DNA from 4 places in the Desulfosporosinus sp. BICA1-9 genome. Region 3 is predicted to be linked to each of the others. Evidence: riboswitches for the same ligand, from Rfam matches in the RefSeq annotation. Region 3 holds a riboswitch; each other region holds the start of a gene.
What was found. Region 3 has a riboswitch for cyclic di-AMP ahead of eam (glutamate 2,3-aminomutase). Riboswitches for the same ligand answer to the same signal wherever they lie in the genome.

Region 1 (3,134 bases), on a different contig from region 3:
AATAATCTACTCGATATAAATGAGAGGAGGGCACCCAACTGGATTCTTCAAAGGTTGTCAATATGATTCCAAAACCTAAAATGAGTAAAAGCCTTATCACATCTGGCCTAGTGCTTCTAGTCCTTATTTTCTTGGGGCTAAATGCCTTTGTCATCGTGAATGCAGGTCAAAGAGGCATCGTTCTTCAATTAGGGGCAGTGAGCCCGATCGTTTTAACTGAAGGGATTCATTTTAAGATCCCCTTCATTCAAGACGTGATCCATGTTGATGTACGAGTCCAAAAATCTCAATCCGATCAAACGGCCGCTTCAAAAGACCTACAAATCGTTACCACAACTGTCGCAGTTAACTTTCACCTTGAGCCCAGTGCAGCGAATAAGCTGTATCAAAGTGTAGGTTTATCCTATGGAGATCGAATTGTAGATCCCGCCATCGGCGAAGCAGTAAAAGCGGTTACTGCCCAATACACTGCTGAGGAGCTGATCTCAAAACGTTCAGAAGTTAGTTCCAAGATCAAAGAGACACTGTCGTCAAAATTATCCACTTATTATATGATTCTTGATGAAATTAACATTACAGAATTCAAATTCAGTGAGGAGTTCAATAACGCAATCGAGCAAAAACAAATTGCTGAGCAGCGAGCTTTAAAAGCCAATCTTGATCTTCAGAGAATCGAAATTGAGGCTAAACAGAAAATCGAGCAAGCTAAAGCTGAAGCTGAATCGTTACGTCTCCAAAAACAAGAAGTCACCCCGGAACTTGTTAAGCTAAGAGAAATTGAAGCTCAAATTAAAGCCATTGAAAAATGGGATGGTAAACTTCCAAATGTTACTGGTGGCGCTGTTCCTTTTATCAATGTCAATGGCGCCCAGTGAACTCATTCACCCCATCAAATGAAACTCCCACTTACAAGAAGTGGGGGTTTTTTTAGTGTAAGATGAACTATTTTACCAAGTTTTACATAAAATTATTTAAAGGACATTTGCATATTTCGTCGAATAATTTATGATGTGCCGTAAAAAGGAAAAATAAGGCTGAATCTAGATTCATCTAGAGCGGGGGATATTTTTATGGGGTGAAACGCGCATTATACGCGTCGGGCTTACACCTTCTTGCCCGAATCCGTCAACTAACCTCGTAAGCTATGAAAGGTGAAAAACAATGCAACTCGATTTCAAACAATCTTTCCGTAACACTCTCCAAAAAATATCATGGAAATCACCGAAAGTCATCGGTGGTCTAGCAATTACAATTATCCTAACTGGAGGACTGACCAATTATCTTTCGACAACGACTTCTGCGGCTGTCGTAATGATTAACGGTCAAGAGATTGGCTTAGTTCGTGATGTTAATACGGGTAATAATCTGGTTGAAACGATTCTAGAAGAACATGGCAAGCCCTTCGGGCTGATTGCCAAAACCCATGACCAAATTACCTATGAAAAGGTTAGGGTAAATCGAACAGCCTATGATGACTCTGCTTTAAGCGAACAGACATTGGAAGATAAATTGGGATTTTATCTTGATGGTTATAAGTTAGAAGCAGATGGTTCTGTAATTGCAGTTTTACCCAGCAAAGAAGATTCCGATAAAGTTCTTAAAGACTATGAATCCTATTATGTTAAACCCAGTGAGGAAAATAAGGTCACTTCGGTTAGTTTTGCCGAAGAGGTTCATGTCGAAGAGACAGAGGTCCAACCAGATCAAATGATCCAAGTTGATCAAGCTTTTAAGAAGTTAGTTGATGGTAAAATAAGGACAAAGGATTATACTGTCCTAGCCAACGATTCTTGGTGGCTTATTGCGCGCAAAAATAATATGTTGACAGATGAAGTATTAGCCGGTAATCCAGGAGCAACTAAAGATACAAAGTTGCAACCCGGCCAAATTATTAAGCTTGTGGATTCAACACCCTATCTTACTGTCGTGAGTCAGGGAACCTATTCGGGTCCAGAGACAATCCCCTATGATGTCGTAACAAAATCTGATAACAGTTTAGGATACGGCAAAACAAAAGTCATTACTCAAGGTAGTAATGGCTCAAAATTAGTTACATATTCTTATGTGCAAAAGAATGGGATTGACGTTACTAAGCAGGTAGTCGATGAAAAAGTCATTCAAGCTCCTGTCAATCAAGTAATCGCTAAAGGCCCCAATAGTCGGCCTGTCACTGTCGCTTACGCAGCTTCTCGTGGAAGCGGTGGTTCTTCAAGCATCGTAGATTTCGCCCTTAGTTTGCAAGGGACGCCCTATGTTTTTGGCGGAACAACACGCAGTGGCTTTGACTGTTCAGGTTTTACCAAGTATGTCTTGGCAGGTGCTGGGATATCCCTCCCTCGTACATCGTTCAGCCAATTCGCTTCAGGAACTGCAGTGGGCAGAGATGGTCTTGTGCCCGGTGATTTAGTATTCTTTACAACCTATGCTAAGGGTGCATCACATGTGGGCATTTATACCGGAGGAGGACGTTTTGTTCATGCCAGTAACCCTAATAGTAATGTAAAAGTATCAAGCCTTAGTGATAGCTTTTACGCCTCCCGTTACCTCGGGGCACGCAGATATTAGAGATTGAATATGTACTAATACCGGTTACCACGTGGTAACCGGTATTAGTGTTAAGCGTTTTTTTCAAATGCTCGCCCCAAAAGTATAGCAATATAAAGATAAAGCCCTCTGTACCGTGAATTATTACGGCCCAAGAGGGCTTTTGAACACCCTAAATCACATTCGGATGGCAGTTTCACCAAATTTCTCGATGAATACAGGTTTCATCGTATCGGTCCGTAGCTTGTATAGTTTCGACAGGATATCCTAAGGAAATGATGCTAGATGGCACCATTGTCTCTTTATTTCAGACCTATTTCCTATTTCTCTTATAATCCGTTTCGATGAGCATGAATGGAATTAACGTAGTATTGTCAAGTTCCAAAAGAGCTTGAGATGCATCATCTAATGATTAGCGCAGCTTCCTTTGTCATTCTTCTATCAGTATGCCCTTTTATACAAAGTAAGTTACCATAACAATCATAAGGATGATGCCTTCGAGAAGCAGTACAGGGCGTAGCGACTTAAAGATGTCTCCTTTGAAGTATTCCCCCGTTACAATTAGGCAAAGATGCGCCGGCGAGAGCATC
Region 2 (3,134 bases), on a different contig from region 3:
TCAGAGCGATAACAAAGGCCGTTATATTGGTAAACAAAATCCTTGTGTAAAGATTTTTGTTGAATTGTTCCTGTAGTAAGCGTTTACTAATAAGCCAGAACCGACGTAGGGCACGGATTACCAACTGAAGTTTTTCCCTGCCCTGCTGTAGATAAGTATTCACGGCGTGGTCTCTCCCCCTTTGGCAGGAGGTGTAAATTGGTATCCCACACCCCATACAGTTGTCAAGTATTCAAACGGCAAAGGTGCCAGCTTGGTCCTCAGCCTGCGAATGTGGACATCTATCGTACGCTCATCACCGAAGAAATCATATCCCCAGACAGCCGCCAGCAGCTCCTCTCTGCTGAAAACCCGGCGAGGATTCTGGGCCAGGTAATAGAGCAAATCGTATTCTCTGGGAGTGACTTCTATTTCTTGACTATCAATCAAAACTGTCCTGGAATCGGCGAAGATTTCCAGCCCGGGATATTTCAATTTCCAATTCGTCGCTGCATCCACAGGTTGGGTACGGCGCAGTAGCGCTTTGATTCTGGCTACCAGTTCCCGGGGACTGAAAGGTTTGGAAACGTAGTCATCGGCTCCCATTTCCAGTCCTAAAACACGATCTGCTTCCTCTCCCTTGGCTGTAAGCATGATTATGGGAACCATGCGTACCGCCCTTAAATTGCGACATAGAGTAAGCCCGTCCTGACCCGGAAGCATGATATCCAGTATTACCACATCAGGATTTTCCCGATCGAATGCGGCTAGAACCAAGTCACCGTTGCTTACCCCGATGACTTTAAAACCTTCCCTTTCACCATATAACGTGACCAGTTCCAATACGTTTTGGTCGTCGTCAACTATCAAAACTTTACCACAATACGCCATTTCTCCCTCCCTCAGCGGTATCCTTTTCCATCTATGTATTTGATGGGATGGTACCGATCTTTCCTCTGAATTGTACTAATTGCCTATAATTCTGGTTATATTGGCATTTACTATCACGGAGCTATTACCGGAGGAGATCAGCATTTTGATACTGATTTCCTACTATATCACCAATCCCAACATCACTGATATTTCGATTTAAAGAGCTTCCTGGTTCAACAAGGTCGAAACTCGCTGTTGATTTATTCCAAATCACTTTGTAAATTGCAGATGAAATTTTAATAAAATCACCTTCATAGACATCAGTTCCATTGGCATCATGCAAACCGGTCCACTGTAGCAATTCAAATTTTCCGGCTGGTTCCCACGAACGACCGGGCACACTTACGGCAAATGGAACCAGAGTTTGTGTATCAAATGTTATAGCTTGTGGCTTAAATATTTTCTGCCTAACCTTGTCCCAAACTCTAAATTTAATTTCCTTCAATTTTTGTTACCTCCTTTGTAACTTCCATAATATCTCCAATTAGTTGTACGAAAGGATAATTGACGTTTAAGGGGTTCATCTCAAAAGAGTCAGGCGAGGTTGGTAAGTCGTCACTAGACCGTTCCGGAGGTTTATAGTTTGTCCTTCTCTCAATAATGCGTAAAGGGTCCCACGTTGAACTAGACGTAGGACCCTTTACAGAAGATTTTTTCTCTCTGGGAAGCGCTTCCGAAGTTAGCTGACAGATTCGGGCTAAAGAGACAGCCCTACCGGCAAAAGCCGGATTCACCCCAAAATGATGGGTCCCCCGTTTCCACTTGTGCTGAACTCAGCGCGTCTTTAACTATTTAGTCGGAACGACTGACAACCTCTATCATTATTATAAGTTGTTAGTTAAGAATATGTCAACCCTTTGGCACTAGGAATATACTTCCTGTGCTAGCTAGGTGTTAAGAATTGGTAGATCGTTATTATGGTAATCCGATTAGTGGGTGAAAGCTGTTCCAAAAATACTTAACAGATGGTCGTAAATGCTCAGCAATTTATCGTAAGAGGTGAGGAGCTTAGCGTACATTCTATTCACCGTTTGTCCTTCGTCCGTAGGAGCAGCAGCTTCATTTTCTACCGCTTCCTCTTCCTCCACTGGCGCAGCGGTTTCATTTTCTACCGCTTCCTCTTCGTCCACTGGAGTGGTAGTTCCGCAATTTATCACCTGGCCATGGTCCGTTGTGGTAGTAGCAGTTTCGCTGTTTGCCACTTGTTCATCGCCGTCAGATATGGCGACTTGTCCACCCATCAGGGGGATAATCTGCGCTGCAGCTTTATCCAGAATACCTAAGTTGGATAAGGGTAATAGGCCCTCCTGAACTCCCCTTTGCATGGACATACTGGCATTCCTGTCTGCATTGGGCTGTAATTCATGAGCACTGACAGGCATTAATGTCGCGAAAGTCATAACTGATGTCATCATAGAACCTAAGGCAATCTTTGCTAATTTATCTTTTGTTATAAACATAAATCTTTCCTCCTTGGCTTAATAAGATTTAGGAACACTCTCGTTGTTTCAGCGCAAGAAAACACAATTCTACCTTCGTAAATTTCTAACATTAAATCATTTTATAGAATTTGCATAGATTATCGCCTCCTCCCTGGAGATTTGAACTACTCCTCCTCTCGAAGCCAATTATACTGGAGGCATATTAAATGGCATTTACCAAACTATGAAATTGTTTTGCGAAAATGTGAATAAATGTTACAAGACAAAGATCATCCCAGAGACAGACATTTGAAGGCATAAGAATGCCAACGGTTTCCGAAGTAATAGCCGATGCTTACAAAAACACCGGATTTTGCCGTAATTAAGATTAGAAACACAGGTATAGTCATCTCAGAAGACGACCTGCCTTTAATATTCGAGCGTTTTTACCGTGCTGACAAATCTCGGACCCGTGAGACAGGGGGAACCGGAATTGGTCTGGCGCTGGTCCGCCAGATTACGGACCTCCATCAAGGCACGATCGGCGTACAGAGTAAAGTCGGACAAGAGACTGAATTCATCGTCCAGCTTCCTATAGAGATAAAAGTAGTGGTTGAGGATTAGATTTCCTCAGCCACTACTTTTCTTTTTCCATTTATGCCACTTCTTAGGACTTATCTTCCCATGGATCCCATCATATTGTTGCCGCTTGATTTTTGGGCTGGCTGTTGAGAAGCGTTAGAATTGTTCGGTTTGTTCGGTTTATTCGTTCCAGTCATTCCTTGCGTGTGTTGGGAACTA
Region 3 (3,134 bases):
TTAAGGGGAACTCCATTGGCAACAATTTTTCAGGACGAGCCTTTTGATCTCATGTCGAAAGAGGAGTATGTTGCGCTGGTTGCCGATATTTTAGAGATTCTACCACCAGAGATGGTTATTCATCGCCTTACGGGAGACGGCCCACCCGATGATCTGATTGGACCTCTGTGGAGCCGTAAAAAATGGGAGGTTCTCAATGCTATCGATGCTGAGTTAGAACGGCGAGATTCATGGCAAGGAAAAAGGCAGGTATAAAAAAAATAGCGATCTCGAAAGATCGCCAGAAAGAGGAGAGTACATGAGATTATGGCCTCAGAGGAGGCCGTAAGGGCAAAGGTTGGTGGGAACCAAATGCTTTAGAGCTGCTCGAAGGTTTAGGGGTGGATGGGGTTATATTGAAGCTGGGAGCTAAGTTCAAATATCGTTTCAGATCTGAATTTGTATCCATAATCCGTTGAGTTATTTGGTCATTATTAAGACGTTCTGTCATGTTGCACAGCTCCTTTCAAGAGTGCGTTTTCTACTAATTATGGCGTCTCATACTGGATGTGCTTTCCTTCCCAAGTACGCAAAACAGCTTTGTTTTCATCGAGGGACACAAGGTATTGAGGAGAAATGGGTGTTTTGCCTCCACCTTTAGGGGCATTAATAATATATGTTGGCACAGCAAGTCCGGAGGTATGGCCACGTAACTGTTCCATAACTGCAATTCCGTCTTGGATTCTGGGAACGAAATGGCGGGTTCCTTTGACATTTTTAGCATGGAAGATATAGTAGGGGCGAACCCTGATTTTCAGCAATTCATGATTAAGTTTTTTCATAACCTCTGGCTGATGATTGATACCTTTGAGTAAAACCGCCTGATTCCCCAGGACCACACCGGCTGCAATCAGTTTATCGGCCGCATCTTTAGCGTCTTTTGTGACTTCTTTGGGGTGGTTGAACTGAGTATTAATGTAGATAGGAGGGTATTTTGCCAGGACTGTGCATAATTCATCCGTAATGCGCATGGGTAGGGTGACTGGAGCCCGCGTCCCAAGGCGCTTGATTTCTACGTGGGGGATAGCGTGGAGTTCTCCGAGAAGCCAATCTAAGGTTAGATCACTAAGTAGTAAGGCATCTCCTCCCGTCACTAAGACATCGCGGATTTCAGGGTTTGCCCGAATGTAGTCCAGTGCCTCTTTAAGCTGATGGCGCGGAGAATGGGTATCTGTTTCCCCAATATTTCGTCTGCGTTGACAATGTCGGCAGTACATAGCACACATGTTAGTGACGTTGATGATTAAACGATCTGGGTAACGTCGTGTTATGCTGGCAGCAGGGGATGTAATTGCCTCTCCCATGGGATCTTCTTCACCAAAATTATCAAAAAGTTCTGCCTGGGTGGGTAATCCTTGTAGCCGAATAGGATCAAAGGGATCAGTATCATCCATTAAACTCAGATAATAAGGAGATACAGCCCAGCGAAAGGTTTTCCCAACACGTTCAAGTTCAATGCGTTGCTCAGCTGTTAAGGGTAGTAACGAATCTAGGACATGGGAATCTGATATTCTGTGGGTCATTTGCCAATGCCAGTTTTCCCAGTCTTCAGGCGTTGCGCCGAAATAGCTTAGAATCTTTGCTCGACGAGTTTCGAACATTTCTGAACAAACGGATCCAGTCGGAATACTCTCCGATTGGGTTAAATATGGGGTAATCATTTGTTTAAGCTCTTCTGCTCGCTTCAGTGCGTATTGACGAAAGGCATCTGGACGGTTTTGTAGTTGAACGGACATTTATATCCCTCCTTGAAATTAGATTTCCGAATGGGTTCCTTAGTTTGGCCTGGGGGGATAACAGTTGGGTTCTTTTTTCAAACAAAAAAGAACCGATTATATATAACGGCTCCCAACGGTAATAACGCAGAATATCACGTTAAACGTGCTTCAACGCCTACGAGGTTAGCTGTCGGGTTCGAGCTGAAACATGCTCTACGCGTTTAGCGATTCACCCCAAGAATGGTTCCCCCGTTTTCCCTTTGGGAAATTCAGCAGTTTAATATAACATTTTTTTACTAACAACCTAATAATAGCATATAAGTTGTTACCCGTCAATAGCATGATGTCAGCTGATGTTGGCTATGTTATAATAGAATGAAATTCATTGGAAATTCGAACCAGGAAGTACGATAAGGGGTTGAACATATTGGACCATGCACGTTATCAAGAAATCGCCATTGACATAGCCCACGCCATTATGATGGGGGAGTACCATGAGGGAGTAAGGATACATGGCCGTTCTACTTTAGCAGGGCGGTATAATGTATCTCCAGAAACCATTCGTCGGGCCATCGCCGTTTTGCAAAATGTCGGTGTGGTGATGGTCAGTCAAGGCGTAGGAATTACGGTAACATCGAAAGCTATGGCTGAAAAATTTGTTAAATCCTTTGATCAAAAAGGAGAAATTCAGGTCTTTGTAGAAGATTTGAAAAAGCTGATGGATCAAAGGCGTGAAAATGACTTAAAGATTGAAAGTCATCTGAACAAGTTTTTAGGTTATTCAGATCGTTTAATGTCTCGTTGGATGGATATCGGAGAAGTAGAAATCGGAAAAAGCTCACCGGCCATTGGCAAGACCTTGAAAGAATTGAAAATCCGGGAGCGTACAGGAACCACCATTGTAGCGGTGGTTCGAGACGGCCTTGAGCAGTTTTCACCGGAGACAGGGTTTGTCCTTCGGGGAGAAGATGTCTTACTGGTAGCTGGCTCAGCTGAGGGTCAGCAAAAATTAAAGTTAATTCTATGATTTGGAGTAGGCACGATGTATCCAGGTATTGATATTATTGAAATAGAACGAGTCGTTCAGGCCTATAAGAGGCAACCTAAATTGTTTGAGCGTCTTTTCACAATCCAAGAGCGTGAGAACTTACTGGGAAAAGGCATCCAGAGTTATGCTGCTCGTTTTGCTGGCAAAGAGGCTATTCTAAAGACCTTAGGGACAGGGCTTAGCGGCTTATCTTGGCACGATATAGAAATCTTGAATGATTTAAGCGGAGAGCCTCTGGTCTATCTCAGTTCTAGAGCTATGAATCAAGTCAGAGCCAGGGGCGGGTCCCAAGTAAGGGTAAGCTTGACCCATAATCGAACCCAAGCGAT
Region 4 (3,134 bases), on a different contig from region 3:
GGCACTTTCCATCCCTTGACGATATTCAACAAGCAGGTATCAATGAGCTTAAAGCTGCAGGATTACCACTGAATGCTGCCACTCTTATCTATGACTATTTTCGAAAGGAAGACTCCTAAGATGATTCTAAATTATCGAGTTGAACAATGCCGGAAATGTTACTGCAAGAGAACTCATCAATGTTCTGTGACGGATTCCTTTATTCAAAATCCTCTTTTTCCAAATGTTAAACCAGGTGGAGAATGTGCGAAATATCAGCCCATTCCTTGGTTACCTCGATTATAATCACAAGAATTCGTTTGACTAGAGCTCAACGAACAAAAAACAACAAGAACGTAAAGTTCCTGTTGTTTTTTGATTAAGTAGTTGCTTCTAGTTCACACGACGTGCACCTAGATAACGACCTGCATAATAACTATCACTAAGGCTTGTCGTAGTCACACCACTATTAGACGCATGGACAAAACTTCCACCGCCAATGTAAATACCCACATGGGAAGGACCCTTAGCGTAGGTGGTGAAAAACACTAAATCACCCGATTGAAGATTCTCGCGTTGCAGAGATGAGCCTTCATTAAATTGATCATAGGAACTTCTTGGCAATGAACTTCCTGAGCCCTTAAAAACATACTGCGTATATCCCGAACAATCAAACCCTTTAGTGCTTGAACCTCCAAAGACATAGGGAACGCCTTGTAGGCTTAGTGCATTATCAACAAGATTAGAACTCACAGATCGAGAAACCTGTTGTTTTGGGGCAGCTGCAATCTGAACGGGTTCGGGCTTGTTATTAGAGGATTTCGGAGCTTGAGCAGCAACCACTTGCACTGCTTGCTCTGGTTGCTCTGGTTTTCTAGGCTCCGTTAATTTTTGGGCAACTGTGACTGAAGCACTAGGAGCGGGAACTGATTTAACTGATTCAGAAGCAACTACTTCCTCAGCAGCAACTTTCACAGGACTAGCAATCCATTGCATTTGCTTGCGTACGACTTGAGTATAGGTCCCTTTTATTATGGACGTCGAAGCAGAAGTTACAAGCAAGGGCTTCGAGGGATCTATAGTTGTCGTTTTAATTTCTGTTGTAGCCAATGCAGGAATACTACTTGCTAAAAGCAAGCCAGCCAAAGTAACGCTTCCTAACCACCTAAACGTAGATGAGGAAACCAACAAGTTATATCCACCCTTCTTAGCTTACGAGGTTAGTTGACGGATTCGGGCAGTAGGTGTTAGCCCTACACGTGAAAGAGCCACGTGATTCACCCCAATGATAATCCCCCGCTCCAATGTCATACAACTGGATTCAGCTTTTACTATAAAATATACTATTCGAGACAAACCTAAAGATTCCTGCACGAATCTAAAGGAAATATCTACCTGTCCAATAGGAAATTGGCTAATCTCTATACTCGAACAAGTATCTTCGAGTATAGAGCGGCGTGATGGCGAAAAGCTGATCTAACGACTACAGTGTATCCCAAATACAGCAAGCCATACAATCCATTATTTACCTCGCCAAAACAGACAGGGGCTCTCGGTTGAGAAACCCTGTCTGTTTGAGAGACTTATTTTAATTGGTAAGGCTAATGATCGGTGCAGGAATACGACCTCCACGGTTGACAAACATGCTTGATGAAAAGGGATGGATAGCCATTACAGGTGCCCCACCGAGCAATCCTCCAAATTCTACTCGATCCCCTGCCTTTTTGCCTATCGCAGGAATCAAACGTACTGCAGTCGTTTTTTTATTAATCATCCCAATTGCTGCCTCATCCGCAATGATGGCCGCAATGGTCTCTGCAGTTACATCTCCTGGTAGGGCTATCATATCTAGACCGACTGAACAGACACAGGTCATCGCTTCCAACTTATCAAGAGTCAAGGCCCCTACTTCAACTGCTTCGACCATTCCCGCATCCTCTGAGACAGGGATAAACGCACCACTTAACCCACCCACGTGTGACGAAGCCATTGCTCCACCTTTTTTAACCGCATCATTAAGCAATGCCAAGGCTGCCGTTGTTCCATGAGTTCCGCAGCGTTCAAGACCCATGTTTTCAAGAATTTCTGCAACGCTGTCTCCAATTGCAGGGGTCGGTGCCAGAGAAAGATCGACAATTCCAAAGGGAACATTTAAGATCTTTGAAGCAGCCCGGCCTATCAACTCTCCCATGCGAGTGATTTTAAAGGCTGTTTGTTTAATTAAATTGGATAATTCACCGAAATCCGCTTCTGGGAATTCTTTAACTACCTTAGCCACAACACCAGGGCCACTTACACCTACATTAATAACACTTTCTGGTTCTCCTACACCATGGAAAGCCCCTGCCATGAAAGGATTATCCTCAGGAGCATTACAAAACACCACTAATTTTGCGGCAGCAAGACCATCTTTGTCCGCCGTAAGTTGAGCACATTTCAGAATCACATTACCCATTTTCAACACGGCATCCATGTTAATCCCAGCTTTAGTGGTTCCAATATTGACTGATGAGCAAACAAATTCTGTTTCACTAAGTGCTTGAGGTATGGCATCTATCAGTGCCAAATCTCCTGCAGTGAAGCCTTTTTGAACCAGCGCAGAAAAGCCTCCAATAAAATTAATCCCCGACTCGCGTGCGGCTCGATCTAATGCTTTAGCGATCCTTACCATCTCTTCGGTATTTAAGTGGGCAGCCGCGATCGCTATCGGTGTGACAGATACACGTTTATTAATAATAGGAATCCCATACCGTGCAGAAATTTGCTCACCTACTGCCACTAATTTTCCAGCATATTTTGTAATCTTATCATATACCTTAGTTTCCATCCGGCTAATTTCTTCTGAACCACAATCCAGAAGACTGATTCCCATCGTAATAGTTCGAATATCCAGATTCTCTTCATGGATCATTTTAATCGTTTGTTGGATTTCCTCTCGTGCAAACGTGATTGTCATGATTTCCCTCCACTATCCCATATCTAAAGTAACTTAGAGTCTCTTGAGTTAGATTCGATGCATGAACGTAAAAATATCTTCGTGTTGCACCTTCACTTGTAAGCCTTTATCGTTTCCCTCTTGATCTAGTGTACGTGCTAGGGCGACAAGTTCCAAGGTGGCTGGTTCTAGATCTACAACCATGATCATCGTGAAATAT

Region 1: another riboswitch for cyclic di-AMP. It lies ahead of JL57_RS23400 (NlpC/P60 family protein); the one in region 3 lies ahead of eam (glutamate 2,3-aminomutase).
Region 2: another riboswitch for cyclic di-AMP. It lies ahead of JL57_RS20425 (YopX family protein); the one in region 3 lies ahead of eam (glutamate 2,3-aminomutase).
Region 4: another riboswitch for cyclic di-AMP. It lies ahead of JL57_RS07560 (C40 family peptidase); the one in region 3 lies ahead of eam (glutamate 2,3-aminomutase).

What each region holds. Positions count from the first base shown of each region.
Region 1 covers NZ_JUEE01000188.1:20,147-23,280, forward strand. Annotated here, with positions in the region: gene JL57_RS23395 (prohibitin family protein) at 39-875, shown strand; cyclic di-AMP (ydaO/yuaA leader) riboswitch at 1,023-1,159, shown strand; gene JL57_RS23400 (NlpC/P60 family protein) at 1,162-2,565, shown strand; gene JL57_RS23405 (DUF401 family protein) at 2,999-3,134, opposite strand, start outside.
Region 2 covers NZ_JUEE01000162.1:212-3,345, reverse strand. Annotated here, with positions in the region: gene JL57_RS20435 (HAMP domain-containing sensor histidine kinase) at 1-163, opposite strand, end outside; gene JL57_RS20430 (response regulator transcription factor) at 160-870, opposite strand; gene JL57_RS20425 (YopX family protein) at 995-1,357, opposite strand; cyclic di-AMP (ydaO/yuaA leader) riboswitch at 1,564-1,701, opposite strand; gene JL57_RS20415 (hypothetical protein) at 1,842-2,372, opposite strand; partial or broken gene JL57_RS20410 (sensor histidine kinase) at 2,688-2,957, shown strand; partial or broken gene JL57_RS20405 (hypothetical protein) at 3,008-3,134, opposite strand, start outside.
Region 3 covers NZ_JUEE01000182.1:51,682-54,815, reverse strand. Annotated here, with positions in the region: gene JL57_RS23080 (TIGR01212 family radical SAM protein) at 1-255, shown strand, start outside; gene eam (glutamate 2,3-aminomutase) at 528-1,775, opposite strand; cyclic di-AMP (ydaO/yuaA leader) riboswitch at 1,915-2,042, opposite strand; gene JL57_RS23070 (TrkA C-terminal domain-containing protein) at 2,182-2,784, shown strand; gene acpS (holo-ACP synthase) at 2,800-3,134, shown strand, end outside.
Region 4 covers NZ_JUEE01000057.1:17,329-20,462, forward strand. Annotated here, with positions in the region: gene uvrC (excinuclease ABC subunit UvrC) at 1-119, shown strand, start outside; gene JL57_RS07560 (C40 family peptidase) at 373-1,125, opposite strand; cyclic di-AMP (ydaO/yuaA leader) riboswitch at 1,174-1,316, opposite strand; gene JL57_RS07565 (PFL family protein) at 1,568-2,935, opposite strand; gene JL57_RS07570 (ACT domain-containing protein) at 2,984-3,134, opposite strand, start outside.